2 regions of the Mesorhizobium sp. M1273 genome follow, and region 1 is predicted to be linked to the other one. Evidence: predicted binding sites of a transcription regulator. Region 1 holds the regulator's gene; the other holds the start of a gene.
The links. The regulator PhoB, encoded in region 1, activates phosphate uptake and scavenging genes when phosphate is short. The targets are predictions, from matches to a motif close to TGTCATNNANCTGTCAT.
Positions count from the first base shown of each region.

Region 1 (14,982 bases):
ATCGGCGCCGGCGCTGGTGCGATTGGCGGTCTGCTCGTTCGCCGTCTGCAAAATGGCTACTGCCAATACAGAGATCGTCACGGCCGGATTTACACAGCTCGCTGCAACTAGTTTCGAGCTCCAGGCGGACAGCAAACGCGGAGGCAGGCCACCTGTCTCCGCGTTTGCTCTTTAAAGCGCTGTTGCGATGCGGCCCACGAGACGGCGTTTCAGGCCGGCAGCGGAACCTTGATTTCCACGTTCAAGCCATCTTCGCGAAAATCGCGCCTGATTGTGCCACGCAATTCGCGCGTGACGTTGAGATCGATCAGTCTGGTGCCAAAACCGCTCTTTGCCGGTGTCTCGAGCTTCTTCTGACCGGCCTCGCGCCAGTTGAGAGCCAATGTCCGGGTGCCGCTACGGGCTTCGAGCGACCAGTCGACCTTCAGCGCACCGACTGAATTGCCGGCTTCGCCATGCTTCAGCGCATTCGTCGCCAGTTCGTGAAAGACGAGGCCGAGTGCCTGCGTCGTCTTTTCATCGAGAAGAACCTGCGGTCCCGACAGCAGCCCTTCAGGAAGCTCACTGCCGAACACCTGGCCTAGCTCGATGCGCAGCAGGTCGCCGAGATCGGCTTTCTGCCAGCGTGAGCGCGTCAGCATGTCCTGGGAAGCCGCCATCGCCTGCAGCCGGGCCGAGAAAGAAGCCGAGAATTCCTGGACGTCGGTGGTGTGCGATGCTGTCTGGCGCGCGATTGCCAGCACCCGCGTGATCGAGTTCTTGATGCGATGCTTCATCTCCTGCAGCATCAGATCTTTTTCCAGCAGGCTCTTTTCGGTCGTTTCGTGAAGCAGCGAGACCGCCTCATAGGCCCGCTCCTGATAGCGGGCCACCAGCGCGATGGCGCCCGCAAGCAGCAGTCCGAACAATCCGAGCATCACCGGGATGGCGCGCGAGGAAGGTTGCGAGAAAGCACTTGTCGGCCTGAACAGGACGACCCACGGCCGGCCGGCGACGGTGATCTTGCGGGTGACCAGCAGCCTGTCGCCGAGGCTCGAAACAGGCGGCGTTTCCGATTGGAACAGCAGGTTGTCGCTGTCCACCGTGCCGTCATAGATCTCGGTGTTGACCGGCAGCAATGGTGCCCGGCTGAGCGCAGCCTGGAACAGATCACGGGCGCGGAAGGCCGCATAAAGGAAGCCGGCAGTCGAGGATCTCGTCGCGTTCACGGCGTCCGGCGCGGTTTCGACATTGAGCCGGACGAAGACGAGGAACCCGGTAAAGGTCTGCGCGGCACCCGTATCCTTGCCGAGCTGCACGAGCCCGCTGGCGTGCTGCTGGTCGTCGGCCATCGCCTTTTCGATCGCCTCGCGCCGCGCCGGCCCGGTGAACATGTCGTAGCCGATGCTGGATTTGTTGGACGGATCCAGCGGTTCGAACAGCACGATGGGCGTACGCCACGGTAAGTTCGTGTCGGGATAGATCGGATGGCTTGCGCCGTGATCGTGCAGGATGTCGCGCTCGACCGCCGCCTCGTTGCCAGTTTTCGCCAGGCGGAGGAAACCGATGCCGCGCAGGCCGGCGAAATTATTGTCGACGTCGAGCGCGTTGAAGAAAGCCTTGAACTCGCCCTGCGAGATACCGCCATTGCGTGCGTCGAACAGCGCCCGGGTCGAACGCAGCAGCGACAGGTCCAGGTCGATGCGGCTTTCGATCCGGTTAAGCGCGTCGTCTGCCGTCGCCTCGAATTTAATGCGGGCCGCCTCCTGGGTGGCAAAATAGGCAAAACCCGCCATCGTCAGGCTGATCAGCGCGACGGCGATAAAAGCGACGGTCGGAAAAAGCTTCTTCAATTGCTGATACGTCCCGTGGACGGTTCGGCATCTTTATGGGCAAGTCCTGACGCCAACACAATGGCGAGGCCAAAGCATGGTGACGGCTGGCACATTTTGGCGGCGTGTGATTAGCCGGCTAATTCTCGTTCATGCGGCGATCTTCAGCGCGCCCGGCCCCGGAATGGCGCCGGGTGGGCACTTGCCGAGGATGATCATGCCGAGCACCTCGTCCTGGGTGACGTCGGTTGTGCGCGCCGTTCCGACAACCCGACCGTTCTTCATGACGCAGACACGGTCGGCAAGCTCGAACACGTCGTGAATATCATGGCTGATCAGGAAGATGCCGATGCCGTCGGCCTTGAGCTGCCTGACCAGTTCGCCGACCTGCGCCGTCTCTTGCGGCCCGAGTGCCGCCGTCGGCTCGTCCATGATCAGGATGCGAGCATTGAACAGGATGGCGCGGGCGATCGCCACCGACTGCCGTTGGCCGCCCGAAAGCTTTACCACCGGCTCCTTGAAGCGTTGGAAACGCGGATTGAGCCTGCCCATCACCTTGCGCGCCTCGGCCTCCATGGCGACGTCGTCTAGCGTACCCCAGCCGGTCATCAGCTCGCGGCCGAGAAACAGGTTGGCGGCCGCATCGACATTGTCGGCCAGCGCCAGCGTCTGGTAGATCGTCTCGACGCCGTACTTCTTGGCGTCGCGGGGATTGGAGATCGAAGCCTCCTCGCCGTTGACGAAAATCTGGCCCGCATCGCGCTTGTAGGCGCCGGACAGGATTTTTATCAACGTCGATTTGCCGGCACCGTTGTGACCGAGCAAAGCCATCACCTCGCCCGGGAAAAGGTCGACAGAGGCATCGTCGACAGCGCGAATGCCGCCGAAAGCGATGGAGATGTTGCGCATGTCGATCAGCGGCGTGGGAGCGGATTTGTCTGCCATGCTCGTCCTTCCTCCCTATAGATCCTGCTTGAGCACCAAGTTGTACGAAAACCGGTTTCCACCTTGCGGGATCATGCTCAGACCCGTTTGCGATAGACGGTATCGAGCCACACCGCGACCACCAGCACGGCTCCGACAACGATGCTCTGCAGCGGCGAATCGATGCCGAGCAGCACCATGCCGGACTGCAGCGACTGCATCAAAAGCGCGCCGAGCATGGCGCCGAGCACTGTGCCGGAGCCGCCGGCGAGCGACGTGCCGCCGATCACCGCCGCCGCGATGACCAGGAGCTCGTCCAGCGTGCCCAGCGCATTGGTCGACGAGTTCTGCCTGGCTGACGAGATCGCCGCGGCGATCGTCGCCAGCACGCCCATGATCATGAACACCTTCATGGTCACCCAGCGCGTGTTGATACCGGCAAGGTTGGCTGCTTCCGGATTGCCGCCGATGGCGAAGACATAGCGGCCGAAACGGGTACGCTTGGCGATGAAGGTCATGATCAGCCCTACGGCTACAGCCATCAGCACGGGTATGGCGATGCCATGGGCGATGAACAGCCCGCCTTCGGGAACCGTTATATTGTTGGCCGCCGCATATCTGTTCACGATGCCGACCGGCCAAGGATAGGAATTGGCAAGCCATATGGCGCCCATGATGACAGCGCAGGTGAGGACACCGAGGAACGTCTCGGCCCAGATCGGGCGCAACGGAAAGCGGAACCGCTTGCGCTGCACCCGCCCGTTGAGCAGCATGAACACAACCGCCAGGCACGCGACAATTCCGACGATCCAGCTCCATCGCGCGCCGATCGAACCCGCCGGCCCACCGCCCATCAGCTGGAAAGTGGCATCAAGCGGCGCAATCGTCTGACCGCTGGCGACCCACCATGCGGCACCCCGCCAGACCAGAAGGCCGCCCAGCGTCACGATGAAGGCCGGCACCTCGAGATAAGCGATGATGTATCCCTGGAACGCTCCGATCAGAAGGCCAAGCGCCAGGCCGATGGCCAGTGCCAGGATCCAGATCCAGGGATTGCCTAATTGCAGACCGATCATTCGCACCAGGAAATGCACCTGCGCAAAGCCCATGACCACGCCGATCAGGCCTTCGGCGGAACCGACCGACAGGTCGATATTGCGCATGACGATAACCAGCACCATTCCGGCAGCCATTATGGCCACGGCGGAAGTCTGCACCGACAGGTTCCAGAGATTGCGTGGCGTCAGGAAGGTCCGGCTGTCGAAGTCGAACGGATTGACGCCGAGCCGTACGCTGGAAACGACATGCAGGCCGACCCAGATGACCAGCAGCGCGCCGACCATGCCGAGCATGCGCGTGTCGAGTTCGGTTGCCTTGAGAAATCGGGCAACGATGCCGAGCTCGGATTCCCGTGCCCGGTCTGCCGTGTTGTCGACCGGCGTGTTGGACGTCGTGTCGGTCATGATGTTTCTCCCGCCGGGTTGCCGTCTGTCGCGGATGCCGGAAGCAGCCTAGAAGTTATCCGCCGGAAGCGGAAAAACAACTCTTGTTGAAAAACGCCGCGGCGAGCGGCCGCGGCGTTCGGACTTCTCGGAAACGTCGGCTCAGTTGCAGACTGCAACAGTGCCAGCCGTCACGCCGGCGCAGACCTCTTCTTTCTTGATCCAGCCGGCGTCGATGACGACGTTGAGGTTGTCCTTGGTGATGGCGACCGGGGTCAGGAACAGCGACTTGACGGCATTGCCGCCGGGCGTGGTGAAATCCTTCACGCCGGCAATGTCGGTCATCTGCTTGCCGTCGGCCAGTTGCGAGGCGATCTCGGCGGCATTCTTGCCGAGCTCGCGCGCATCCTTCCACACCGACACGGTCTGTGTGCCGAGCGCGATGCGGTTCAGCGCGGCGTGGTCGCCGTCCTGGCCCGAAACCGGAACCGATCCGGCCAGCCCTTGCGCTGTCAGCGCGGCGACGACGCCGCCGGCAGTGCCGTCATTGGCCGCGACCACGGCATCGACCTTGTTGTCGTTGGCGGTCAGGAACTGTTCCATGTTCTTCTGAGCGTTGGCCGGCAGCCAGCCGTCGGTATAGGCCTCGCCAACATTCTTGATCTTGCCGCTGTCTATTGCCGCCTTCAGCACCTCCATCGAACCGGCAAACAGGAAATCGGCATTCGGATCGGAACCCGAACCCTTGATGAAGACGTAGTTGCCTTCCGGCTTCACCTTGAAGACTTCCCGGGCCTGCATGCGGCCGACTTCCTTGTTGTCGAAGGTCAGGTAAAAGACGTCCTTGTTCTCGATCAGCCGGTCGTAGCCGACAACCGGAATACCTTCGTCCAGCGCCTTTTGCACGGCCGGCCCGATGGCCGAGGCGTCCTGCGCCAGGATGATCAGTGCGTTGGCGCCCTGCGAGATCAGGCTCTCGACGTCGGTGAGCTGCTTGCCGGGGTTGGACTGTGCGTCGGCGGAAATATACTTGTCGCCTGCGGCCTCGATGGCCGCCTTCATTGCGGCCTCGTCGGTCTTCCAGCGCTCTTCCTGGAAGTTCGACCAGGAAACGCCGATGACCTTGTCTTTAGCCTGCGCCACCGACGCCAGCGCCAGCGTCATGGCGACACCCGCCAGAATGGCGGTCGTGAATTTCTTCATCATATCCTCCCTGCGCCGCGTACGGCGTGACCAATTGGCTCAAAGACCAGCTTAGAAGCTCTAATTTTTTCGAGCCTCGAAAAAATACTGGTCCGATCTCCGGCTGCTGTCAACATCGATTCTGATGGATTTTGATGACTCTGCGAGTTTTTTCGAGCGTCGGAATAAACGATGACAGCGCCACCTGCATCTGACACTATTTGCCTCATCCGACACTATTTGTCGGACATTACCGACGGCTTCCGGTTCATGAGCGGCCGCGGCAACCGGGAGGAAAGCAAAACAATGTCGGTCGGAATCCGCCATGACGATTTGCGCCGGCGCAACCGGGCGATGGTGATCTCGGCGGTGCGCCGGGCCGGCCAGCCATCGCGTACTGAGATCGCAGCTACCACCGGCCTCAGTCATTCGACCATATCGGCGATTTCTTCCGACCTGATACGGGAAGGCATCCTCGCCGAGAGCAAGCCAAGTGAGCCCGTTTCGTTGAAACGCGGTCGTCCGCAAGTCGGCCTCGCCCTCAACCCGGAAGCGGCGGCGGTGCTGACCGTGGTGTTGTCGCTGAATTTCCTTTCGGCCGCCATTATCGACTACACGGGACAGGTGGTCGCCGAGGAACAGCGCCGGCTGGACACGCTGACTATGCCGCGCGACGAGCTGATCCGTGAATGCATGGCCATCGTCCGGCGCCGGCTGCAGGATCCAGATCTTGACGTCCGCAGTGTCGCCCGCATCGCCCTGGCGATTCAGGGCATTACCGACTCCCCTGCACGCGCCATGCTGTGGTCGCCGATCACGCCGCAGACCGACATCGCCTTTGCCGACATGCTGGAGGACGAATTCGGCATCCCGGCAACGGTGGAGAACGACTGCAACATGATGGCGGTGGCTTTGCGCTGGCGCAATCCGGATCGCTATCGCGATGACTTCATCGCCATCCTGCTTTCGCATGGCATCGGCATGGGGCTGGTGCTGAAGGGCGAACTGTTCACCGGGACGCATTCCTCGGGCGGCGAATTTGGCCACATGATCCATCGTCCGGGCGGCGCGCTCTGCCGTTGCGGGCGGCGCGGCTGCATCGAGGCGTATGCCGGCAACTACGCCATCTGGCGCAACGCCAGGCAGATGAGCGAAGACAGCGAACCGGTCGCCGACGTCAGCGACGCCGACATGCGCGCACTGGCGGCCCGGGCGCGCGAGAAAGATGGGCCGGAACGCGAGGCCTACCGCAAGGCCGGCGAAGCGCTGGGTTTCGGTCTCGGCTCGCTGTTCGCGCTGATCGATCCGGCACCGGTCGCGATGGTCGGCGCCAGTGCCGCCGCCTTCGATCTGATCGAGCCGGCCTTGCGGAAGGCAATCGCCCAGACCGCCGGCGGCCAGCATTCAGGCTCGATCTCCTTCGATACAGAGCCGAACGAATTGCCTCTGATCCGCGAAGGCTGCGCGATGCGGGCGTTAAGCTTCGTCGACCAGGAGATTTTCGCGCCGGGCGCGCAAATGAGGCCCAGCGTCAGAAAGAACGTAGCCTGACCAGGCGGGTCAATCTTCCCTGATCGCATAGCCGGCGCCGCGGATGGTGCGGATGACATCCGGCATCCGGCCGTTGTTGACGGCTTTGCGCAGCCGCCCGACATGCACGTCGACGGTGCGTTCGTCGATGTAGATTGTCTCCCCCCAGACATTATCGAGTAACTGGCTGCGCGAGAAGACACGGCCCGGATGCCGCATCATGAACTCGAGCAGCCGGAATTCGGTCGGCCCGAGCCTGATTTCGCTCTTCTTGCGATAGACCCTGTGCGATTCGCGATCGAGCACGATGTCGCCGACCTTCAGCACGCTGGACAGCACTTCCGGCTTGGCGCGCCGCAGCAGCGCCTTGACCCTGGCCATGAATTCCGGTGTCGAAAACGGCTTGACCAGATAGTCGTCGGCGCCGGTCGAAAGACCGCGCACCCGGTCGCTCTCCTCGCCGCGCGCGGTCAGCATGATGATCGGCAGCCGCTCGGTTTCGGGGCGCACCCGCAACCGACGACAGAGCTCGATGCCGGAAACCGCTGGTATCATCCAGTCGAGCACCAAAAGGTCGGGCACATTCTCCTGCAAACGGATCTCGGCTTCGTCGCCGCGTGTCACCACCTCGACCTGGTAGCCTTCGGATTCGAGATTGTAGCGGAGCAGCACACCCAACGGCTCCTCGTCCTCCACCACCATTATGCGTGGTGCGATCATCGGCTGGGCACCCCCATCATGTCACCGGTGCGGACATTGTCGTTTCGTCCTGCTTCGGACGATTGACCGGCAATTGCTCGCCGGTCAGCACATAATACGCATTTTCGGCGATGTTGGTGACATGGTCGCCGATCCGCTCCAGATTCTTGGCGCAGAACAGCAGGTGCGTGCAAGCGGTGATGTTGCGCGGATCTTCCATCATGTAGGTCAACAGCTCGCGGAACACGGACGTGTATTTAACGTCGATGCGCTCGTCGGCGGCACGAAGCTTGGCCAACGCGGCCGCATCGCCTGCAGCATATTCCTCGATGACACCCTGCACCTGGATGAGAACCAGCTGCGCCATCGCGTCGATGGAATGCGACAGGTCCCGCGGCGTGGCGCTGAGGCCGACCGCACTCACGCGCTTGGCGATATTCTTGGCAAGGTCGCCGATGCGTTCGAGGTCGCCCGCCATGCGGATCGCTCCGACCACATGGCGAAGATCGTGGGCCATCGGCTGGCGTTTGGCGATCAGGGTGATGGCGCGGTCGTCCAGTTCGCGTTGACGCGCATCCATGATGGCGTCGTCGGAAACGACGCGTTGCGCCAGCACGTTGTCGGAATTCAACAGCGCCTTGGTCGCCCCGCCGACCATCGAACCGGCGAGGTCGGCCATGTCGCGGATCAGCTTGCTGATCTGCTCGAGATCCTCGTCGAAAGAAGCGACTGTGTGTTCGCCCATGGTCCTGTCCTCATATGCATGATCGGAACGGCTCAGCCGAAGCGGCCAGTGATGTAGTCCTGCGTGCGCTTCTCGCGGGGCGACGTGAAGATCTTCTCGGTCCGGTCGAACTCGACCAGTTCACCCAGATACATGAAGGCCGTCTGGCGCGACACGCGCGCCGCCTGCTGCATGTTGTGGGTGACGATGACGATCGTGTAGTCGGCTTGCAATTCGTCGATCAGTTCCTCGATCTTGGCAGTCGACAGCGGGTCGAGGGCCGAAGCCGGTTCGTCGAGCAGAATGACTTCCGGCTTCACGGCCACGGTGCGGGCGATACAGAGCCGCTGCTGCTGGCCGCCGGATAGGCTCAAGCCGCTGGCGTTGAGCTTGTCCTTGACCTCGCTCCACAGCGCGGCGCGCTTCAACGCCTGTTCGACGCGGCCGTCCATCTCGGACTTGCCGAGGTTCTCGTAGAGCCTGACGCCGAAGGCGATGTTCTCGTAGATCGACATCGGGAACGGCGTCGGCTTCTGGAACACCATGCCGATCTTGGTCCTGAGGAGGTTGAGATCCTGCGACCGGTCGAGAATGTTCTTGCCGTCGAGCAGCACCTGGCCCTCGGCCGTCTGTTTTGGGTAGAGCTCATAGATGCGGTTGAATACACGCAGCAGCGTCGATTTCCCGCAGCCCGAAGGGCCGATGAAGGCCGTGACACTGCGCTCAGGCAGCGACAGGCTGATGTCCTTCAGCGCCTTGCTCTGGCCGTAGTAGAAGTTGAGATTCTTGACCTCGATCTTCGTCTTCTCGGCGACCGTTTCGGCCATCGTCATGTCTGGGGACAACATCTGTGTCATCTGTCCTCTCTGCGTCCGGTAAGGCTGCGGGCGAGGATGCTCAAGCCCAGAACCGTCAGGGTGATTATGAGTGCGCCGGTCCACGCCAGTTGCTGCCATTCCTCGTAAGGGCTGAGAGCGAACTGGAAGATGGTCACCGGCAGGCTGGCCATCGGCGCGTTGATATTGCTGCTCCAGAACTGGTTGTTGAGCGCGGTGAAGAGCAGCGGCGCCGTCTCGCCGGAAATGCGTGCTATCGCCAGCAATATGCCGGTGACGATGCCGGACAATGCGGCGCGGTAGGCGACCGAACGGATCACCACCCAGCGCGGCGCGCCGATCGCGGCACCGGCTTCACGCAACGCGTTCGGCACCAGGTTGAGCATGTCTTCAGTGGTGCGCACGACCACCGGAATGACCAGGATGGCAAGCGCAACGGCGCCGGCAATGGCCGAGAAATGTCCCATTGGCCGCACCATCAGCTCATAGACAAACAAGCCTATGATGATCGACGGCGCCGACAACAGGATGTCGTTGATGAAGCGGACGACGGTGGTGATGCGCGAAAAGCGTCCATACTCGGCCATGTAGGTTCCCGCCAGCACGCCGATCGGCGTGCCGACGACAACGGCGATGATCGTCATCAGCAGGCTGCCCGTGATGGCATTGAGCAAGCCGCCGGCCTCGCCCGGTGGTGGCGTCATCTCGGTGAAGACCGCGAGCGAAAGCCCGGCTGTGCCCTTATAGACCAACGCGCCGAGAATGAGCGCCAGCCAGGCAAGCCCGATGCCGGCGGCGACGACGCAAAGCGCCATCATCACCGAATTCCTGGCTTTGCGGCGGCTGTGGAGCGATGAGGATGTCGACATCGGTCAGGCTCCCGTACGGGCGTCGATCCGCATCAGCATATAGCGGGCGGCGGCGAGGATCAGGAAGGTGATGACGAAGAGGATCAGGCCGAGCGAAACCAGCGAGGAGGTGTAGAGGTCGCCGTCGGCCTCGGTGAATTCATTGGCGATGGTCGCCGAGATCGTCGTGCCCGGCGCGAACAGGGAGGCACTGATGCGATGTGCGTTGCCGATGACGAAAGTCACCGCCATGGTTTCGCCGAGTGCCCGGCCGAGGCCAAGCATGACGCCGCCCATGATACCGATGCGGGTATAGGGAATGACCACGCGCCGGGTCACTTCCCAGGTCGTGCAACCGATGCCATAGGCCGATTCCTTCAGCACCGCCGGCACCGTATCGAAGACGTCCTTGGTGATCGAGGTGATGAAGGGCAGCACCATGATGGCGAGGATCAGCGCCGAGGTCAGAAGGCCGATGCCGTAAGGAGGGCCGGCGAAAAGGCTGGATAGTCCCGGCACGCCGTGGAAGATGTTGATGATGAAGGGCTGTATCGTCGTCTGCAGGAACGGCGCGAACACGAACAGGCCCCAGATGCCGTAGATGATCGAAGGAATGCCGGCCAACAGCTCGACCGCTATGCCGATCGGGCGCCTGAGCGGGCGCGGGCAGAGCTCGGTGAGAAAGACTGCAATGCCGATGCCGATCGGAACCGCGATCAGGATGGCAATGGCCGCCGTCACCAGCGTGCCGTAGATCGGCGCCAGTGCGCCAAATTTTTCCGTAACAGGATTCCAGCTCTCAGTCGTCAGGAAAGAAAAACCGAACGACGACAGCGCCTGCCATGAGCCGGCAAACAGCGAGATCGCGACACCGCCGAGGATGACCAGCACAAGAATTGCGGAAGCGCGGGTAAGTCCGCGGAATATGGCATCTGTGAGCGCGAAGCGCCGCACCGTAGCTTCCCTGGCCCGGGCTGCTGCAGATGATGGCATGGCATCGGAAGCGATGGTCATTGGGTCCTCGCGATTAAAGGCAACAGGGAGGGCGCCATCGACGTCCTCCCTGGAGGAGATTACATAGCCGAGTAGAGCGGCTTGCCGTCGTCGCCGACGACTTCCTTGGCCCACATGGCCTTGACGCTCTCAACCACCTTGTCGGGCATCGGAACGTAGTCCAGCTCGCCGGCCATCTCGTCGCCCTTGTCGTATGCCCAGGCGAAGAATTTGAGCGCTTCGCCGGTGGTCGCCGCATCATCCGGCTTCTTGTAGAGCAGGATCCACGTTGCCGCCGTCATCGGCCAGGACTCGGCGCCCGGCTCGTTGGCGAGGATGACGCCATAGCCCGGCTGCGAGCTCCAGTCGGCATTGGCCGCTGCCGCCGAGAACGCCGCCGCGGTGGGCTCGACCTTCTTGCCGTCCTTGTTGATCATATCGGTGTGGGTGAGCTTGTTCTGCTTGGCGTAGGCATATTCGACATAACCGATCGCGCCGCCGGTCTGGGAGACATTGTTGGCAACGCCCTCATTGCCCTTGGCGCCGATGCCGACCGGCCATTCCACGGCCTTGTCGACGCCAACCTTTTCTTTCCAGTCCGCGCTGACGTCGCCGAGGTAATAGGTGAAGTTGAACGTCGTGCCCGAACCATCGGAACGGTGAACGACCGCGATCGCCTGCGAAGGCAGCTTGACGTCGGGATTAAGCTTCTTGATCGCTTCGTCATCCCAGCTCGTGATCTTGCCGAGGAAGATGTCGGCCAGCGTCGGGCCGTCGAGAACCAACTCGCCCGGCTTGATGCCTTCGAGATTGACGACGGGAACGATGCCGCCCATCACCATCGGGAACTGAGCCAGTCCGGACGCTTCAAGCTCGTCGCCCTTGAGCGGCGCATCCGAAGCGCCGAAGGTAACGGTCTTGGCCTTGATCTGCTTGATGCCGCCGCCGGAACCGATCGACTGGTAGTTAAGGCCAACGCCGGTGTCTTTCTTGTAGGTGTCGGCCCACTTCGCATAGATCGGGTAGGGGAAGGTGGCGCCGGCGCCGGAGATGTCCGCGGCGAGCGCGGCGGACAGGGTGAGGGTGGTCGTCGCCGCAGCCATTGCAATCGCAACGGCCGCCGAGCGGATGAAATGTCTCATGTGGCCTGCTCCTGTTCGGAATATGGTCTCTCGGCGCCATTCCTCCGGCGCCCGCTGAGGCCAATAGCCCCCGATTATTACAGTCGCATGACAGTTTCATGTCGCTCCGGTAACGACGTCCAGCCGGGTTAAGAAGGAGCGGCCGCGGGCTTTTGTCGGCATGGGCCGCGGTTTGCCGCTGGAATCAGCAGCTTGCGTGAATTCCGGCCGGCATCGTCTGCTCGGCGATCGCAGCCACCGGCTTTAAAAGAAAAAAGCCGGACGGGAGCGCGTTGCATGCAGCCAGAACGTGTCATGGCCGCGCCATCGCCGAAACAGGTCCGTTGGGGTAAATCTGACCCTGTTTCTTGCCGGCGGTCGCTGCTCCCGCCCGTAACTGGAGGAGCGGAACTTCGAATATCCCATTGTCGCCACTGAGCGCGGCTTTGGTATGGTGCGATCGCACCATGGCCTTACGCTGGAAGCGTTGACGAATCGCAAGGTTCTAACTCGCGCTGGACCTCCATCCGCGCCCGACCCGGCGCTCGATCTTCGAGCAACGCCTTCCACTGGAAGTGCGACGACTTCTACTTCACGGTATCTACTCCCTTCGCCCTATTCCGCCGGTTGTCGGTTAGGCCGAAGCAGCGTTATAAGCTTGCAGGGGTATTGCTGATGTCTCGACGGATTCTGCCTGTCTTCCTGTGCCTGGCGCTGCCTCTGGGAAGCGGCTGCGCGCGCAGCTATGACGGCACCGTCATCATTCCCAAGCCGCTCGATGTTCGCCGTTTCTGGGACAGGCCTTCGCCGCAGGCGCAAGCCGAACAGTCGCAACTGGAGACCGACGTCTTTCCAGTGGCGCCGCAAACGCCGAAAAGGCCGGCGGTGCGCAGGAGCGCGGCTTCCGTTGCAACGCCTCGGAGGAGGGTCACCAACAACCCGCCCATGCTGTCGCCGGAGCCGACGAAGCCGCTAACTTGCAAGAATGTCAGCGAGCCCGGTAAACGGGCCCGCATGGTCTGCGAATAACCAGCCGACGTCGGTCGATGCGCACGGCTCCAGGCCTTGAAGCGGCTATCCGGCCAGCCGTCTCGGAACATCGCCCGCCCTGGTCAGTCCGCCGGGAAAAAGGCCGGCCCGACCACTCTCACCGGCCGCGCGCCGATCGCTTTCTCGATCGACTGATGCTGGGCAGTCCCTGGCACCTCGAAAACCGACGTTTTTGCCCCTGCGAGAGCCGCACCGGCAGTTTCGATCCCGGATTCAGGAATTTCCGCGACGACGCCAAGATCCGGCTTTGCGGTCGGCAACGGAATGATGGCGTTGCTCATGTTGGCCGGTGTCACGGTTCGTGCCCTGAGTTCGGCAACGCGCTGGTAATAGCGCTTGACGTCACAGGCCTTGAAGTTCGCGTCGTCGCGGTACCGGAACGCGGCAGGTAGCTCCACATAGGGTTTTCCCGACTCGAGCGCGACCATCTCCTCGGTCTCGCGAGTGGCGTCGCTCAGCATATAGAGGTCGACGCCGGCATCGTCGCAGATGTAGCGACACTGATCGACCGTTTCCTTCAGATCGTCGCTCTTGGCGAACTGCGATTTTGGCGCGGGGAAGAAATATCCGTCCGACAAGCGAACGCAAAACAGCATCCGATTGCCGCCAATTGTTGTGCCTGCGGACTGGGCCTTGGGTGCCGGGCGTTGCTGCGCCGGCTGTTTCTTGGCAGCGGGGGCGGCGCAGCCCAGCGCGACAAACCTGGCCTTCAGTCCGGACGTGTCCCTGCTCGAATTCGACAGTCTGGCGATCTGCCGTTGCACCTCCGCCTTGCTGCTGACCAGGTCGGCGCAGGGATTGAAGAAGAAGCCGGCGGTTTTCGCTGCGCATCTGCGTTGTCTCTCAAGCTTTTGAATCGCGGCGAGTTGCCGGCGCAGTTGGGCAAGCTCGGGGCTGGTCCCGCCGCTGCGCCCCGCCGAAAGCAATTGGCTCCTGATGGCACCGCAGCTATCCGCGTAGGAGAAGGATGTGCCGAGCGCAACGGCTATTGCCGACACCAGCATCAGAATCGTGAGGGGCCAGAAGCGTGTCATTGGAACGACCATTATCCTTGTTGCACCGAGAACAGGATTTCTTTGTCGACTATGGATAAGTACTAGCTAAATCAGTTTTTCCTAATTGAAGTAGATCAAACCGCCACCAGAGACTTTAGCTCTAGTGTATTAGATCCACTCGTGTAAATTCAATATTACATTTTTATTTCAAGATTGAGACGAACCGGCAGCAACGCCGGCGGACGCCCGCCACGGCGAAGTTTGATGCGCGCGGCGGGTTCGGCATCGCGATCAATCCGGCGTTACCGGCCGGCCGTCGCTGAAACCTTAGCCCTGGGATCGGCGTTGAGCGGCCAAAGGAGGAGACCGCAAATGTCGATCCACTTCACTGTCGCGGACCTGACCAGGAATCTGTTCCATTCACTTTGGTTGGACCATGAACGCGCACCGAGGCCACTCGACCACGAGCAGAGGCTTTTGCTGGAGTGCTATCTCGCCGGCCAGATACCGGAATCGGCTTGGAGCGACTATGTCTTCGAGGTGCCGGAACTGGCGCGACATGTCGAGGCGAGACGAAGGCGCCACTAAAGCGCATCGCGGTCGACCGGGCGTCATGCGACGCGCTTAGGTTCTTGTCTAATGCATGTCGTTGTCGCAAAACCGCTGCACGCTTTTGCGCGACATGCATTAGGTCCCGAAAAGTGGAATCCGGTTGTCGGAAAAGATCAAGGCGAAGCCTTCACTCGCGGTGCAGCCTGTTCTTGTTTGGGCGAGTTGAATTGCAGAGTGAACACCTTGCCCGGGATGCCTTCAGCCAGCGCCGGTGA
Region 1 is NZ_JAMYLV010000005.1:185,927-200,908, reverse strand. Features, by position in the region: gene NKH30_RS08410 (YMGG-like glycine zipper-containing protein) at 1-111, shown strand, start outside; gene NKH30_RS08405 (CHASE domain-containing protein) at 210-1,832, opposite strand; gene NKH30_RS08400 (ATP-binding cassette domain-containing protein) at 1,962-2,756, opposite strand; gene NKH30_RS08395 (sugar ABC transporter permease) at 2,834-4,198, opposite strand; gene xylF (D-xylose ABC transporter substrate-binding protein) at 4,340-5,380, opposite strand; gene NKH30_RS08385 (ROK family protein) at 5,666-6,910, shown strand; gene phoB (phosphate regulon transcriptional regulator PhoB) at 6,920-7,609, opposite strand; gene phoU (phosphate signaling complex protein PhoU) at 7,626-8,333, opposite strand; gene pstB (phosphate ABC transporter ATP-binding protein PstB) at 8,366-9,169, opposite strand; gene pstA (phosphate ABC transporter permease PstA) at 9,166-10,017, opposite strand; gene pstC (phosphate ABC transporter permease subunit PstC) at 10,021-11,010, opposite strand; gene pstS (phosphate ABC transporter substrate-binding protein PstS) at 11,070-12,131, opposite strand; gene NKH30_RS08350 (hypothetical protein) at 12,786-13,139, shown strand; gene NKH30_RS08345 (DUF2865 domain-containing protein) at 13,223-14,194, opposite strand; gene NKH30_RS08340 (hypothetical protein) at 14,528-14,743, shown strand; gene tolA (cell envelope integrity protein TolA) at 14,881-14,982, opposite strand, start outside.

Region 2 (14,982 bases), on a different contig from region 1:
AGGAGTACGAGATTTTCGTCTTTGAACAGGCCATGCATGCGGTGGGCCACACCGTCCATGTCGTTTGCCCCGACAAGAAGGCCGGCGATATCCTGAAGACCTCGCTGCACGACTTCGAGGGCCACCAGACCTATACGGAAAAGCTCGGCCACGACTACATCCTCAACAAGACGTTTTCCGAGGTCAATCCGGCCGACTACGATGCCGTCTACGCGGCGGGCGGGCGCGGGCCGGAATATATCCGCATCGACAAGCGCGTGCAGGCGCTGGTGCGGCATTTCCATGAGACGGGAAAACCGATCTTCACCATCTGCCACGGCGTGCAGATCCTGATCGCGGTCGACGGCGTGGTGCGCGGCAGGGAAGTCGCGGCGCTGCAATATTGCGAGCCGGAAGTCACGCTGGCCGGCGGCATCTATATCGATGTTGCGCCGACCGGCGCCCATGTCGACGGCAATCTTGTGTCGGCCAAGGGCTGGCCGGGCCTTGCCGCCTTCATGCGCGAATGCCTGAAAGTGCTGGGCACCGAGATCCGCCAGGGCGAGATCCTGATGCGCGACCAGCGCCAGGCGGCTTAAGCTCGGAATGTGGAGCCCGCCGCACCCCTAACGCATGTCGCGCAAAAGTGTTCAGCGGTTTTGCGATAACGGCATGCGTAAACAACAACCTAAAGCGCGTCGCATGAGGCCGAGCGCGACGCGCTTTAGATGCGGCGGTGCGTCTACACGGCCATCCGCGCTTCGCGGAACGATACCAGCTTGCTGCGGCTCTCGTCCCACAGCGCCAGCTTGACGCAGCGCAGGCTGTCGAGGAGTGTGACGCGGCCGATCTCACGCAGCTCCGGATAGTCCCTCAGCACTTCCGGAAGCCGGTAGCACGGCACCTTGGCCGAGAGGTGATGCACGTGGTGGACGCCGATATTGCCGGTGATCCAGTTCAGCACCGGCGGCAGGTCGTAATAGGACGAACCGTGCAGGGCAGCGTGCTGGAATTCCCACTCGGAGTCCTTTGTCCACTCCGTCTCCTCGAACTGATGCTGGACATAAAACAGCCAGATGCCGGCCGATCCGGCGAGGATGACGATCGGCAAATGCACGACCAGGAACGCGCCGGGGCCAACGAACCAGATGAGCAGCGCGGCGATGACCGCGATGGCGAGATTGGTCGACATCGACGACACCCAGGGGGTGAAACCGCCCCGCATCATGCCCAAGGGCAGTCTCTGCTCGAAAATGAAGATCCATATCGGGCCAAGGCCAAACATCACCAGCGGATGGCGATAGAGGCGATAGGCGAGCCGGCCCCGCCATGACAGTTGCCGATATTCAGCGACCGTCAGTGTCTTGATGTCGCCGGTGCCGCGCTCGTCGAGATTGCCGGCGCTGGCGTGATGGGTTGCGTGGGCGCGGCGCCAGCAATCGTAGGGCGTCAGCGTCAACACGCCAAGCACGCGGCCGATCCAGTCGTCGGCATAGCGGTTGGCAAAGAAGGAGCCGTGGCCGCAATCGTGCTGGATCATGAAGATACGCACCAGAAAGCCGGCTGCCGGAAGGATGAGGACCAGACCCCACCAATGGCCATAGGCATAAGCGGCCGAGGACAGTGCCCACAGCGTGGCGAAGGGGATGAGGGTGATGGCGAGTTCGACGGCGCTGCGACGCCTGTCGGGCTTTTTATAGCGCGACAGGATCTTCAACCAGGCGCGCTTGCTGTTTGCCACAGCTTCGGGGGAAATCATGTTCATCATGAAACATAGGCGGAGCGGCGCGCTGCCGCAAGGCGGAGATCACGCAAAGTTACTGCGGGTAAATGTCGCGCGATGGCGAGGAATTGCGGCCGCAATCGCAGGTCGCGTTGCTGGCGACGGTGTCTACCGACGGCGCCCGCCTGCGACCACCTTGGCTTCGACGCCGTCCAGGCGGTCGAGCAATTCCTTCAGACGGTCGGGAATATCGGACTCCGTGCGGAAGGCCGGTAAGGTGCGCAGAAAGCGCTTGGTCGCCTCGGTGCCGAGCTGGCGCCGGATATCGGCGGCGAGCCCGTCGCGTTTTTCGCCATTCCTGCGGGGCATCATCCAAAATCCTGTGTCGGCTTCGAAACTCTTCCAGGGGAGGAATGGTTCCCGCATTGTAGTGTCCCGGCAAGCAAAGCCGTCGGGTACGGTAAAGTTTGAATTAAAATCGAAAGGTCTGCGCCGTCCGCCAAGCAGCGACAGCGGCTGCAGTATCGCTTGCCCCTTGATTTTTGGCCGCTAAACCTCGATATCGGGCGCAAATCCACACCATTCGAAAATGACGGGAAACGGCGATGAGCGACCAGGCAAAAGACGAACGCGCGCCCGATGAAGCCGAGAAAACCGAGGCTGCCGCGGAGCCAAGGGAAGGTGGCGTCGACGGCGACTATGAGGCGCTTGTGCGGCTTCTGAAGGAAAACGAAGAGCTGAAGGATCGCGCGCTGCGCGTCGCGGCCGACATGGAGAATTTGCGTCGCCGCACCGCCCGCGACGTCCACGATGCGCGCGCCTATGCGGTTGCCAATTTTGCCCGCGACATGCTTTCGGTGTCAGACAATCTGCGCCGTGCGCTGGATGCCATCCCGGAGGAGGCCAAGGCGTCGGGCGATGCCGGCTTCAAGGCGCTGATCGACGGCGTCGAGATCACCGAGCGCGCCATGCTGTCGGCGCTGGAACGCCACGGCGTGAGGAAGCTTGAGCCCGAGGGCGAGAAATTCGATCCGAATTTCCACCAGGCGATGTTCGAGGTGCCCAATCCCGACGTACCGGCCAACACGGTCGTGCAGGTCGTGCAGCCCGGCTATTCGATCGGCGAGCGTGTGCTGCGGCCGGCCATGGTCGGCGTCGCCAAGGGCGGCCCCAAGCATGTCGCAAGCGAAGCGCCAGTCGAGCCGGGGCCGGTCAACGAGCAGGCTGAGAAAGATGCGTAAGTTAGGGGAGTAGGGGAATAGGGCAGTACGGGAGTAGGGAATAGCGCTACGTCGGGTAAAGTAGAGCAATTGCCTACTCGGGCCGTTGCCTTCTCTCCGCCTACTCCCCTATTCAGGCCGCAAACCGCTGCGCTTCTCCGCCATAATAATTGACGTAGCGGGCGCCGATCTCCTTGACCGGCATCACCACGAACACGTCGACCGTCGAGAATTCACGATCAATGACGCAACCGTCGCCGATGCGTGCGCCGACGCGCAGATAGCCCTTGACCAGCGGCGGCATCGCGGCGATCGCCGCCTTGGTATTGACGGCCTCGATCGGCATCAGATCCATCGAACAATAGCGCCCGGCGACGGCACGCACGTCCCAGGATGAATTCGTCCGGCAGTGGTGGGCAAGGTAGGTCAGCGCCTCTGCATGTGCCGCCGGCACGGTGCCGTGGAACGACGCGCAGCCGGTCATCACGCCAATGCCGTAATGATTGATATAGGCCCAGATGCCTTGCCACAGCGCCTCGATGGTGCGCTTCGAGCGGTATTCGGGCAGAACACAGGAGCGGCCGAGCTCGAGGAAGCGCTGGCCGGGATGCCGCGCGATCAGCTTGGTCAGCTCGAATTCACCTTCGGAATAGAAACCGCCGGCGGCCGCGGCAATCTCCTGCCGCAGCAGGCGGTAGGTGCCGACGATGCGGCGATGCTCGGGGCCGGAAAGCGAAGTATCGAAGACCAGCAGATGATCGCAGAGGGGATCGAAGCGATCGGCATCGCGGCGGTCCTGCATCTGGAACAGGTCCTTCCTGGCACCAAGCTCGTCGTAGAACACCCGGTAGCGCACTTCCTGCGCGGCAGCGATCTCGGCCTCGTTGCGGGCGAGCCGCACTTCGAGATTGCCGATGCGGCCGAGCGATGCGCCTTTTATGACGGCATCGGCGTTCCGGCCGACGAGCAAAGGCCCGCTGGCGTTCGGCCGAGCATCACATTCCGGCATGACTGTATGCACGAGTGATTCTCCTTCGAGCCATCCCTCTTGGCACGGGGATACGGTGTAGGTGCAACAGGATTGTGACAGTACCGTGATACGGCTCTGCGGGCAATACTTCGTCGACTGGGCAATCTATCAACCGTCTATGTTGTGCCTCAGGCGGCCGCTTGCCCTTCGACCGCATGAACCAGGGCATCGGGGTCGAGCGGCTTGGTGACGAAGCCGCTGGCACCGTGAGCGAGCACGGCGTGGCGCGTCTTTTCCTGGCTGTCGGCCGACAGCACCATGATCGGCACCGGCGGCACCGCGGTCTCCTCCTCATGGCGGCGGATGGCGGCGATGGCGTCCAGGCCGTCCATGACAGGCATATGCAAGTCCATCAGCACCACGTCGTAACGGTGCTTGTGGCCGGTGCTGATGACCGCCTCGACGGCGGCCTTGCCGTTGCCGACCACTTTCACGCGATGCCCGGCCTTCAGCAGCGTGGCGCGGGCCAGCATGGCGTTGATGTCGTTGTCCTCGGCGATCAGCACCGACAGGCCGTGCTGGCGGGCGCCAATGGCGTGCCCCGTCTGCGCGCCGCGCCTTTGCAGTTGCGGCTCGGCGACGACCGGCGCGTGGCTGGTCAAAAGCACGCGCAGCAATGTCTCACCGCGCACCGGCCTCGCAAGGAAGGTGGCGTAACCATTGGCACGGAACTCGCCAAGCATGCCACGGTCGGTCGGTGCGATCAGCGTCACTGCCTCGCAATCGGCAAATCCGCTCTGGCGCAGGCGCCTGAGCAGCCTGCCGTCGCTTTGCTCCATGGCAGCATCGATCAGCAGCACGTCGCAGCTCTCGGCGAAAGGGGTGGCCTGGGCGGCGGCGGTGGCCAGATCGACCGTGCCGCCATTGGCGCGAATGGTGCGGGCGAGGGCTTCGGCCTCGACCAGGTTCTTCGACACGATCACGGCATGCCGGCCCGACAGCGCGTCCTGGCGGATCTGCGGCGCCTCGACGGCGGAAATAGCGGGAATCTCGAAGACGAATTCGGACCCCTGGCCAAGCCGGCTCGACACAGAGATAGTGCCGCCCATGGCGGTCACCAGGCGCTTGGAAATGGCGAGACCGAGGCCGGCACCGCCATGCGCACGGGTCGAGGTGCCGTCAGCCTGTTCGAAGTCCGCGAATATGCGCTCCATGTCCTCCTCGCGCAGACCGGGGCCGGTGTCGGTGATGGTGAAGCGGATGCGGTCGGTGGTTTCGGTGCGGACGCGGGCGATGCTTGCCAGGACGCCGCCGCTGTCGGTGAACTTGACGGCGTTGCCGATGAGATTGAGCAGCACCTGCCTGACCCTGCCGGGGTCGGCGGTGATCAGCTGCGGCACGTCGGGTTCGACATGACAGCCGAGGCCGATATCCTTGGCAAAAGCCCGCGCCGCCAAAAGCTCGATGACATTGTCGGCGATCTCGCGCACCGACATCGGCTGCGGTTCGGGATCGAAGCGGCCGGCCTCGATCTTGGAGTAGTCGAGCAGGTCCTCGATCAGCGCCAGCAGCGCGCTGGCCGAGGTCGAGATGGCGCCGACATAGGTCCGCTGCTCGGGCGAAAGGCTGGTGTCGGCGAGAAGCCGGGCCATGCCCATGATGCCGTTCATCGGCGTGCGGATCTCGTGGCTGACGGTGGCGAGGAAGCGCGATTTGGCCTGGCTCGCATATTCGGCCCGCTCGCGGGCGGTGATCAGCGAGGATTCGGCGCGCTTGCGAGCGGTGATGTCGCGGGCGATGGCGCGATGCGAAACGGCGCCGCTGTCCTTGTCGCGCACCGACAGCTCGATCCAAGAGAACCAGCGTGGGCCGTCCGGCGTGCGAATGGCGACGTCGGTGGAACTCAGGCATTCATGGTCGGAAAACGCGGCGTCGGGGACGATGCCGACATCGATGCCTAGTTCGGCCAGGGTCTTGCCGGCAAGGTCGCGCTGGTCGGTTTCGACAAGGTCGGCGAAAACCTTGTTGGCGTAGACAATGTGGCCGTCGCGGTCACGATGGACGACGAGATCGCCGAGTGCATCGATCAGCCCGCGAAAGCGCTCCTCGCTCTCCTGCATCTCCCACATGCGGTCGGCCAGCGTCTCTATTTCGGCGCGGCTGCGGGCGGTCGTGGCATCGAGCAGGGCCACCGCGCGGCGCTCGGTGCGCCTGTTGCGCAGATGCATGGCGAGCCCGGCGATGGCTGTCGCCAAAAGGCCGATAGTGATGAAGATCGGCGCCCCGGTCAGATGCGAAAAGCCTGCCAGCACGACAATGGCGACGAGCGTCAGGAAGGGCAGGCCTTCGCGGTTGGAGGCCGGCAGTTCCGGCGCCAGCGGTGGCGCGGCGACAAGCTGCCGTCCTGGCGCCGCGGGGGCCGTCCCGTCGGCCCGTTCGGCTGGTTCCGCCTCTCTGATGCCGGGTTCCGCAATCATACGGAAATCCTGCCAGACAGAGCTTATCGAAGGTTGTGGTTGATCGCTCGAATTTTACCGGTCGCGCTCTTTTTTTTCCCTTGGGGGCTCACATATCCACCACCACGCGGCCGCGGATCTTACCCTCGACGATGTCATGCGCGGCGCCGATGATGCCGTCGAAGCCGATGCTCGTCGAAAGGCTGGCAAGCTTTGCGTGGTCGAGATCGGCGCCGATACGGCGCCAGGCCTCGAGGCGGACCGCCTTCGGCGCCATCACCGAATCGATGCCGAGCAGCGAGACGCCGCGCAGGATGAAGGGCGCGACGCTTGCCGGCAGGTCCATGCCGCCGGCGAGGCCGCAAGCGGCAACGGCGCCGCCATAGGAGGTCATCGATAGAACGTTGGCCAGCGTGTGGCTGCCGACCGCATCGACGCCGCCGGCCCAGCGTTCCTTGGCGAGCGGTTTTGCGGGCTGGGCAAGCTCGTCGCGTGAAATCACTTCCGCGGCGCCGAGGTCGATCAGATAGGGGCTTTCGGCAGCACGGCCGGTCGAGGCGATGACGTGATAGCCGAGGCTGGACAGGATCGAGACCGCGACCGAGCCGACGCCACCGGCAGCGCCGGTCACCGCCACCGGGCCGCGATCGGGCACGATGCCGTGGCGCTCCAGCGCGATGACGCAAAGCATGGCGGTGTAGCCGGCGGTGCCGACCGCCATCGCATCATGCGGGCTCATGCCGTCCGGCAACGGCACCAGCCAGTCGCCCTTGACGCGGGCGCGCCCTGCAAAGGCGCCGAAATGCGTCTCGCCGACGCCCCAGCCGTTCAATATGACCTTGTCACCCTTGCGCCAGTCAGGATTGGAAGACGAGATGACGGTGCCGGCGAAATCGATGCCCGGCACCAGCGGCCAGTGGCGGATCACCGGCGCCTTGCCGGTAATTGCAAGACCGTCCTTGTAGTTCACCGTCGTCGCCTCGACCGCGACGGTGACGTCGCCCTCCATCAGGTCTGCCTCGGTAAGCTCGGTCACCGCGACCGACTGGTTTTTCTCGGCGTCACGCGAAACGAGGATGGCTTTGAAGGTTTCGGGCATTTTTTCTCCTCGGGCTTGCAGATCAGAATGTGTGGCGCCAGGCGAGTGAGGTCAATCGCTCGACGCTCCGCGCCGCCAGCCAATGAGTTCGTCGAAGACGACCAGCACCGCACCAACCGAAATGAAGGCGTCGGCGAGGTTGAAGATCGCGAAGGACCAGACCGGCGTATGGAACAGGACATAGTCGATGACATGACCGTAGATTGCGCGATCAATCAGGTTGCCGAGCGCGCCGCCGACGATCAGTGCGAAGCCGATGCGGGCAAGCAGGTGGCCGGGCGGCGTGCGGGCCGCAAGATAGAGCACGAAAGCGACCACCAGAACCGCGACGACCACCAGGCCGGTGTCGCCGAAGGACGAAAACAGCGAGAACGCGATGCCGGTGTTGTAGGTGCGGTACAGCGCCAGGAACGGAAGCAGGTCGAGCCGTTCCTGAAAGGCAAGACCGGTTTCGACTAGGTATTTCACCCACTGGTCGAGCGCTATCGCGGCGACGACCAGAAGAGCATACGGCCTCCAGGACTTCATGGTTTGCAGTTTCACGGTTTGAGATGTCACGATCTGGCGTCCTCCGGGCCGAGCTTCAGCGCGCCGCGCCGGATCTCGAACAGCATGACGCCGGTGGCCACTGCAAGGTTGAGCGAATCGGCGCGGCCGGCCTGCGGTATCCGCAGCAGTTTGTCGCAGCTTGCGGCAAGCTCGTCAGGCAGGCCTTGCTGCTCGTTACCCATCATCAAAAGCACCGGGCCCTTTGAAAAATCGACCGAGCGGTAGTCGACCGCACCCTTCAGGTGGGTGCCGGCGACGAGGCCGGGGAAGCTCGTTCGCCAGGCGAGAAAAGCTTCGGGCGACGCCTTGGCGACCGGCACGGCGAAAATCGAGCCCATGGTGGCGCGCACCGTTTCGACCGAAAAGGGATCGGTGGTCTCGCCGACCAAGATGACGCCCCTGGCCCCGACAGCGTCGACCGTGCGGATGACGGTGCCGAGATTGCCGGGGTCGCGGACGCGGTCGAGCGCCACCCAGACGTCGCCGTCACGGGCGCGGATGTCCTTCAACGGCAGGTATTTCTGCGAGAACACGCCGACGACCATTTGCGGATTGTCGCGGCGGGTGATGGCGACCAGCACTTTTTCCGAAACTTCAAGGACGGTGCCGCCGGCGGCGACCGTGCGCGCCGCGACCTTTTCAACCGCCATATTGCCACGTCCGGCCTTGGCGAAGACCAGTGTCCTGATCGACCAGCCGAGATCGAGCGCGTCGATGACCAGCTTCAGGCCTTCGGCCATGAAGGAATTCTGCTGGTCACGGAATTTCTTCAGCGCGAGCGCCTTGATGTCCTTGACCAGCGGGTTGGCGAGGCTGGTGACTTCCTTCACCTGCCCTGGCGCGCCCGCGTGCCGTTCGTACGCACTCATTCAGGCCACCCAGCGCGAGAACAGCGAGGTCGAAAGCGCCCGACCGGCAGATTTCTCGCGGATGATCAATTCACCCGACTCGACCGTGCCGCCCATGCCGGCGAAGGTGTCGCGCATCAGGGCATGGATGGCGAAAAAAGAGGCGCGGATCGAATAGGCGGTCAGTACCACGGCGAGCGGCTTCGGCGTCAGGATCGTGCGGCAGATATCGGTCAGCGCCGGCAGGTCCTCGAACAGCTGCCAGACCTCGCCTTTCGGTCCGCGGCCATAGGCGGGCGGGTCGAACAGGATGATGTCGTAGCGGCTGCCGCGGCGCTCCTCGCGTTCGGCGAATTTCACGGCATCGTCGACGATCCAGCGGATCGGCTTTTGCGACAAGCCCGCCATTTCCTGGTTTTCGCGCGCCCAGCCGATCGCCTTCTTGGAAGCATCCACGTGGGTGACCTCGGCGCCGGCACGCGCCGCCACCAAGGAGGCAAGGCCGGTGTAACCGAACAGGTTCAACACCTTCACCGGCCGTTTTGCCGCCGCGATCAGTCCGGCCATGTGGTCCCAGTGCGAGGCCTGCTCGGGAAAGACGCCGACATGGCGAAACGAAGTGAAGCGGCCGAGATAATCTATGCCGTCATGCTTCATCGGCCAGGTCTCGCCGAGCGGCGTCTTGGGGAAGCGCCAGCGGCCGATGCCTTCCTCGTCGGTATCGCCGGTGAAAATGGCGTCGGCGCGCTCCCAGTCCCTGGCCGGCAAAGCCTTTTGCCAGATCGCCTGGCCCTCCGGCCGAACGATGCGGTAGGGGCCGTATTGCTCGAGTTTTTCTCCGGCGCCGCTGTCGAGCAACGCGTAGTCCTGATTGGGGCCGACCTCGAGGATCAGCGGCAGATGTTCGGCAGGCAGCGCGCCATCGCGACGGGATAGAGGGCGCGGCGCGGCTTTCGGCTCGGACCGGTCCTGCAGTTTAGGCTCCGAACCGGCGGTCAGGCCGGCGTCGCGCCGCCGCGGCTGCTCCGCCCCGCCCTTCGGGGGCGGGCGGCTGTCGCGGCGTTTGTCGCGAAAAGGTTTCAAGAAGGCGCATCTCCGGACGGCGGCTCGCCGCTTCTGCCACAGCACATTGACCGGCGCAACAAAAGGGCTGCCGACGTGTGCAACCGGATCAGCCGCGCCTGATCGACAGCAGGCCGACTGCGAGCGCTATGAAACCAACGGCCTTGAAGCCGGTGACGACCATATGGCCGGTTTCCCAACTGCTCCGGATACTTTCGAAATTGTCCGGGATCGGTCCAGGCACCCAGGTGGCCAGGACATCGTTTGCCGGTTTGACCAGGGTAAACCACGCCACGAGGGCCATCAGATAAAGCACGGTGGCGGCCAAAATCCACCAGAATGCCGGGCGGTCACTGCGCAGCATCCAGGCGAGAAGCCCCGGACAGGCGATCGCGGCCACGTCCAGCGGTGCGCCGACAATCGCGAAGAATTGGAACTGAGCGTTGAAGACAGTGGTTTCACGCCAGAGCGAAGGCGGCCAACTGGTCAGCCGCGGCACCGATTCCAGCACATGGGCGAAGGATGGTCCGAGGCTGAGCGCAGCGACGATGGCGGTCAAAACCGACCAGAACAACAGGAACCCGCGCATATCCATAGTGGCCAGACAACGGCGTCAGGACGCAGACGTTCCCGTCCGCCACCCATGTCGCTTGCCGCCGAAAGCGCTGGGGCTCTATCGTGATTGAAACCAGGTCATGATTCATGTCCCGTGCTGAACGCCTGCTCGACCTGATCCAGATCCTGCGCCGGCATCGCCGGCCAGTCAGCGGCCGCAGCCTTGCGGGCGAAATGGGTGTGTCGATCCGCACGCTCTATCGCGACATCGCCACGCTGCAGGGGCAGGGCGCGCCGATCGAGGGTGAGGCGGGGTTGGGTTACGTGCTCAGGCCCGGTTTCATGCTGCCGCCCTTGATGTTCACCGATGAGGAGATCGAGGCGATCGTGCTCGGTTCGCGCTGGGTGGCCAAGCAGCCGGACTGGCGGCTTGCGAACGCCGCCACCGACGCGCTGGCCAAGATCGCCGCGGTGCTGCCGGACGATTTGCGCGAAGAGCTCGATGCCTCGACGCTGCTGGTCGGGTCGCGCACCGAGGTCACCGAAGGCATCGATCTCGGTGTGGTGCGGCAGGCCATCCGCGAGGAGCGCAAGCTGAGCTTTGTCTATCGCGACGCCGGCGGCGCTGCCTCCGAGCGCACCGTCTGGCCGTTCGCACTCGGCTTCTTCGACAAGGTGCGCGTCGTCGCGGCCTGGTGCGAGATGCGCCAGGATTTCAGGCACTTTCGCGCCGACCGGATATCCGGCCTCAATGCCACCGAGATGCGCTATCCGCGCCGCCGTCAGGTGCTGCTCAAAGAATGGCGGGCGACGCTCGACACGCCAAGCTAAGGCTGCTGCTCAGTTGAGACTGCTGCCAGAATCTGGCAGTGGCGTACGGTATGCTCCTCCAGTCGAAACCATCGGGAGAGCAGTTCATGACACCGCCCAATTTCGTCATCCTCTATGTCGACAAGCCTGAGCAAAGCGGCGCCTTCTATAGCGCGCTGCTTGGGCGGCAGCCGGTCGAGACCTCGCCGACCTTCGTGCTGTTCGTGCTCGACAACGGCTTCAAGCTCGGCCTCTGGTCGCGTCACACCGTGGAACCGGCCGCCGCGGCAGCAGGCGGTGGCGCCGAGATCGTCTTTGCGCTGGACACGCCGGAGGCGGTCGATGCCACCTACACCGATTGGGCCGGACGGGGTCTGAAAATCCTGCAGAGCCCGACCGACATGGATTTCGGCCGGACCTTCGTCGCGCTCGATCCCGACAATCATCGGCTAAGGGTCTACTGGCAAAGGGAGTAAGGCAGTAGGGCAGTAGGGGAGTACGTGACAGGAAATATAGCTGGCGCGGCGCCGCACGATCAGTGCGGTTTCCTACTGCCCTACTGCCCTACTGCCCTACGCTTGCGCGATACACGCCAATGCCGGCGGCGAGGTCCTCGAGGGCTGCGCCGACCGACTTGAACAGCGTGATCTCGTCGTCGTTCTGCCGGCCTTTTTTCTGGCCGCGCGTGAGTTCATAAAGGTCGGCGACGATGGCTTCCGGCTTCAACACGCCGGAGGCCAGCGGCTGGACGATGTCACCCGCCTCTTTGGCGGCGCCAGCGCGGGTGTCGACATAGACGCGGGCCCGCGCAACCGTGTCGTCGTCGCTTTCGCGCATCGCCGGAGTGAAGCCGCCGACGAGGTCGACATGCGTTCCGGGTCGCAACAAGGCGCCCTTGACCAGCGGCTCGGTGGTGATCGTCGCCGAGGAAATGATGTCGGCCTGGCCTAGTTCGGCGTCGAGATCGCCTGCGGCTTCGGCCGCAAAACCTTCCGCACGCAATCTTGCAGCGACCTTTTCGGCATTGGCCGGCGTGCGGTTCCAGATGCGGATGCTGGTGATCGGCCGCACAGCCGAATGCGCCTTCGCCAGGAACGGCGACAGCGCGCCGGCGCCTACCACGAGCAGCCGCGAGGCGTCCTCGCGGGCCAGGTAGGAGGCGGCCAGCGCCGAGGCGCAGGCCGTGCGCCACTGCGTCAGCCGCTGGCCGTCGATCATGGCCTGCGGCTCGCCAGTGGCGCCGTCGAGCAAGAGGTAAAGGCCCATCACCGCGGGTTTTCCGACAGCGTTGTTGTCGGGCGACACGGTGACGATCTTGATGCCGATGTGACCGCCGGCGGAGGTGCCAGCCGTGTTGAAGTCGGTCCAGGCCGGCATCAAAAGCAGCGTTGAAGCGGCGCCGTCGGGCCGCTCTATCGTATGATGGTGCCTCACCGGCTGTACGGCGCCATCGCGAAACGCGGCGCGCAGCGTCTCGATCAGTCCGGGAAAGGTCAGCGCGCTGTCGACCTCGGCGGCCGAAATGGTCAGCATGAAAGGCTCCGCGAAAGATATGTCAGCGACGCTTCAGTTTGTCGGCTTCGGCAAAGCCGGGCCTCGAGGCGCGGCAGGCGCGCGGCTTACCGCCTGGCGCAGATTCTCGGCCTCGGCACCGCGCTGGCGCGCCAGCTTGCGATAGCGCCCCTGCTTGATCCAGGTCGCCAGGCTGCCGACGATCATGCCGATGGCAAGGGCAAGGAACAGGAATATGAACAGCGGCAAGGTCAGCGTCAGCGCCGGGTTGCCCGGATTGAACGGGTCGAGCGTGAAGGCGACCGGTTCGCGGTTGGCAACGGCCAGCGCGATCAGGATGACGGCCAGCGGCACGAAGACCACGATGAGGATTAAGCGATTGAACATGTTTTTCCGTAGGGACTGCTGCCGGAGCGGGACGGCGGGCGCGGCGCCTATTTGCCTCCGTTCAGCCTTTCACGCAATTCCTTGCCGGTCTTGAAGAACGGTACCCATTTCTCCTCGACCTCTACGGATTCGCCGGTGCGCGGGTTGCGGCCGGTGCGGGCAGGGCGATTTTTCACCGAAAACGCGCCGAAGCCGCGCAACTCGACCCGGTTGCCCTCGGCAAGCGCGTCGGTGATTTCATCGAAGATGGCGCTGACAATGTTTTCGACGTCGCGCAGGAAAAGATGCGGATTACGCGTGGCGATGATCTGCACAAGTTCGGATTTGATCATGAAAAGGCTCCCCGTAAAAGCAGTGCCGCCGAAATTATCAGAATGATTTTATTTGGTTTTTCACTCGTCCCAGGCGGTTCCTCAAGGGTGCCAGACGGAAACGAGACCGTCAAGAAACAAGCGGTCCGCTCCAATTTCGTGAAGGACGTCGCCGTCATGGCCGGCCAGGCCAAGCGCAGCACCGACGGTCTGCGCCATCGCTTTGGAGAACAGGAAACCGCCGCGTTTTTCCGTGTCCTTCCATTCCACCACCTTGAGCTTGGCATCGACGCCCTTGCCTGCAAGCCAGTCGATCGCTTCGGCCTCGCCGCCGACCGCGTCGATCAATCTGTTGGTGACCGCCTGCCGGCCGGTGAAGATCGACCCGTCTGCGAGCGCCAGCACCTCCGGCTTGGTCATGTTGCGGCGCTCGGCGACGATGCCGACGAACCAGTCGTAGCTGTCGAGGATGAGCTTGCGGACCATGGCGCGCTCATCGTCATTGGTCGGCTTGAAGGGAGAAGGCGAGGCCTTCAAGGGCGAGGATTTCACCTCCTCCAGCTTGACGCCGAGCTTGTCCATGAGGCCGCTGACGTCCGGGTACTGAATCAGCACGCCGATCGAGCCGACGATCGAGGATTTGCGTGCGACAATATGGTCGGCCGCGGTGGCGATCATATAGCCCGCCGAAGCCGCGAGCGTGCCGACCTCGGCCACCACCGGCTTGTCTGCGGCAAGCTTGCGCACTGCCTCATAGATCGATTCGCCACCGACGGTGGTGCCGCCGGGTGAATCGATCGACAGGATCACAGCCTTGACGCGCGGCGACTGACGGATTGCCTCCAGCCGCTTGATCAGTTCTTCGTCTTCGGTGATGGTACCTTCGATCTTGACCTTGGCGATGTGGTCGACAGCCGCGCCGGTGAAGTCGTCACCATAGATCCATGCCGAGAAGGCGATCAGTCCGGCTGCCGCGACGATAATCGCCGCAACACGCCAGAATGTCAGCTTGCGGCGCAAGCGGCGGCGGTCGATCAGGTCGTCGGCTCTCAATACCATGGTCAGCCTCGTAGTCGGTGGGAGCAGATGCTTTTAAAGCAACCATTCGCGCCCGGCTACCGTTTCCTGACGGCCTTGCGCCAAAGGCCGTTAGGCATTCGCGGCAAGCCTCAACCTGTCTCGTTCCACAGGCCCTAACACTGTGCGCCCATATCTGGTATGAGGTACAGGCTGCGCTGGGGCCATTTTCATTGTACAGGGGCGGCTGTCACATTTTTGCGGTTTTCCTCGGCTTGTGCTTGCTTGAGGGCGCCGGCACCCCACCTATAGGGCGGCCTGGCGGGCAGGGGTTTAGAAGAAGCAGTCATGTTAGCGGGACCAATCGAACCGACCAACACCGAGACGGAGTTGGCTCCCAAGGCCGCAGGCCGGGCGCGGGTCGACGCGTTTGACGTTGCGCAGCGTCATTCGCGCCGGGTCCGTATCCTCAAGCTGGCCGTGC
Region 2 is NZ_JAMYLV010000004.1:197,950-212,931, reverse strand. Features, by position in the region: gene NKH30_RS06960 (DJ-1/PfpI family protein) at 1-578, shown strand, start outside; gene NKH30_RS06955 (fatty acid desaturase) at 722-1,744, opposite strand; gene NKH30_RS06950 (hypothetical protein) at 1,871-2,074, opposite strand; gene grpE (nucleotide exchange factor GrpE) at 2,308-2,943, shown strand; gene olsB (l-ornithine N(alpha)-acyltransferase) at 3,056-3,931, opposite strand; gene NKH30_RS06935 (PAS domain-containing hybrid sensor histidine kinase/response regulator) at 4,081-6,369, opposite strand; gene acuI (acrylyl-CoA reductase (NADPH)) at 6,458-7,447, opposite strand; gene lspA (signal peptidase II) at 7,499-7,975, opposite strand; gene NKH30_RS06920 (TrmH family RNA methyltransferase) at 8,002-8,865, opposite strand; gene NKH30_RS06915 (RsmD family RNA methyltransferase) at 8,866-9,927, opposite strand; gene NKH30_RS06910 (DUF1772 domain-containing protein) at 10,016-10,501, opposite strand; gene NKH30_RS06905 (helix-turn-helix transcriptional regulator) at 10,609-11,292, shown strand; gene NKH30_RS06900 (VOC family protein) at 11,379-11,747, shown strand; gene lhpI (bifunctional Delta(1)-pyrroline-2-carboxylate/Delta(1)-piperideine-2-carboxylate reductase) at 11,836-12,804, opposite strand; gene NKH30_RS06890 (LapA family protein) at 12,838-13,170, opposite strand; gene NKH30_RS06885 (integration host factor subunit beta) at 13,218-13,502, opposite strand; gene sppA (signal peptide peptidase SppA) at 13,584-14,540, opposite strand; gene lptC (LPS export ABC transporter periplasmic protein LptC) at 14,847-14,982, shown strand, end outside.
Region 2: olsB (l-ornithine N(alpha)-acyltransferase) is a predicted target of PhoB. The motif match lies at 3,995-4,011, and genes of this name have one in related genera.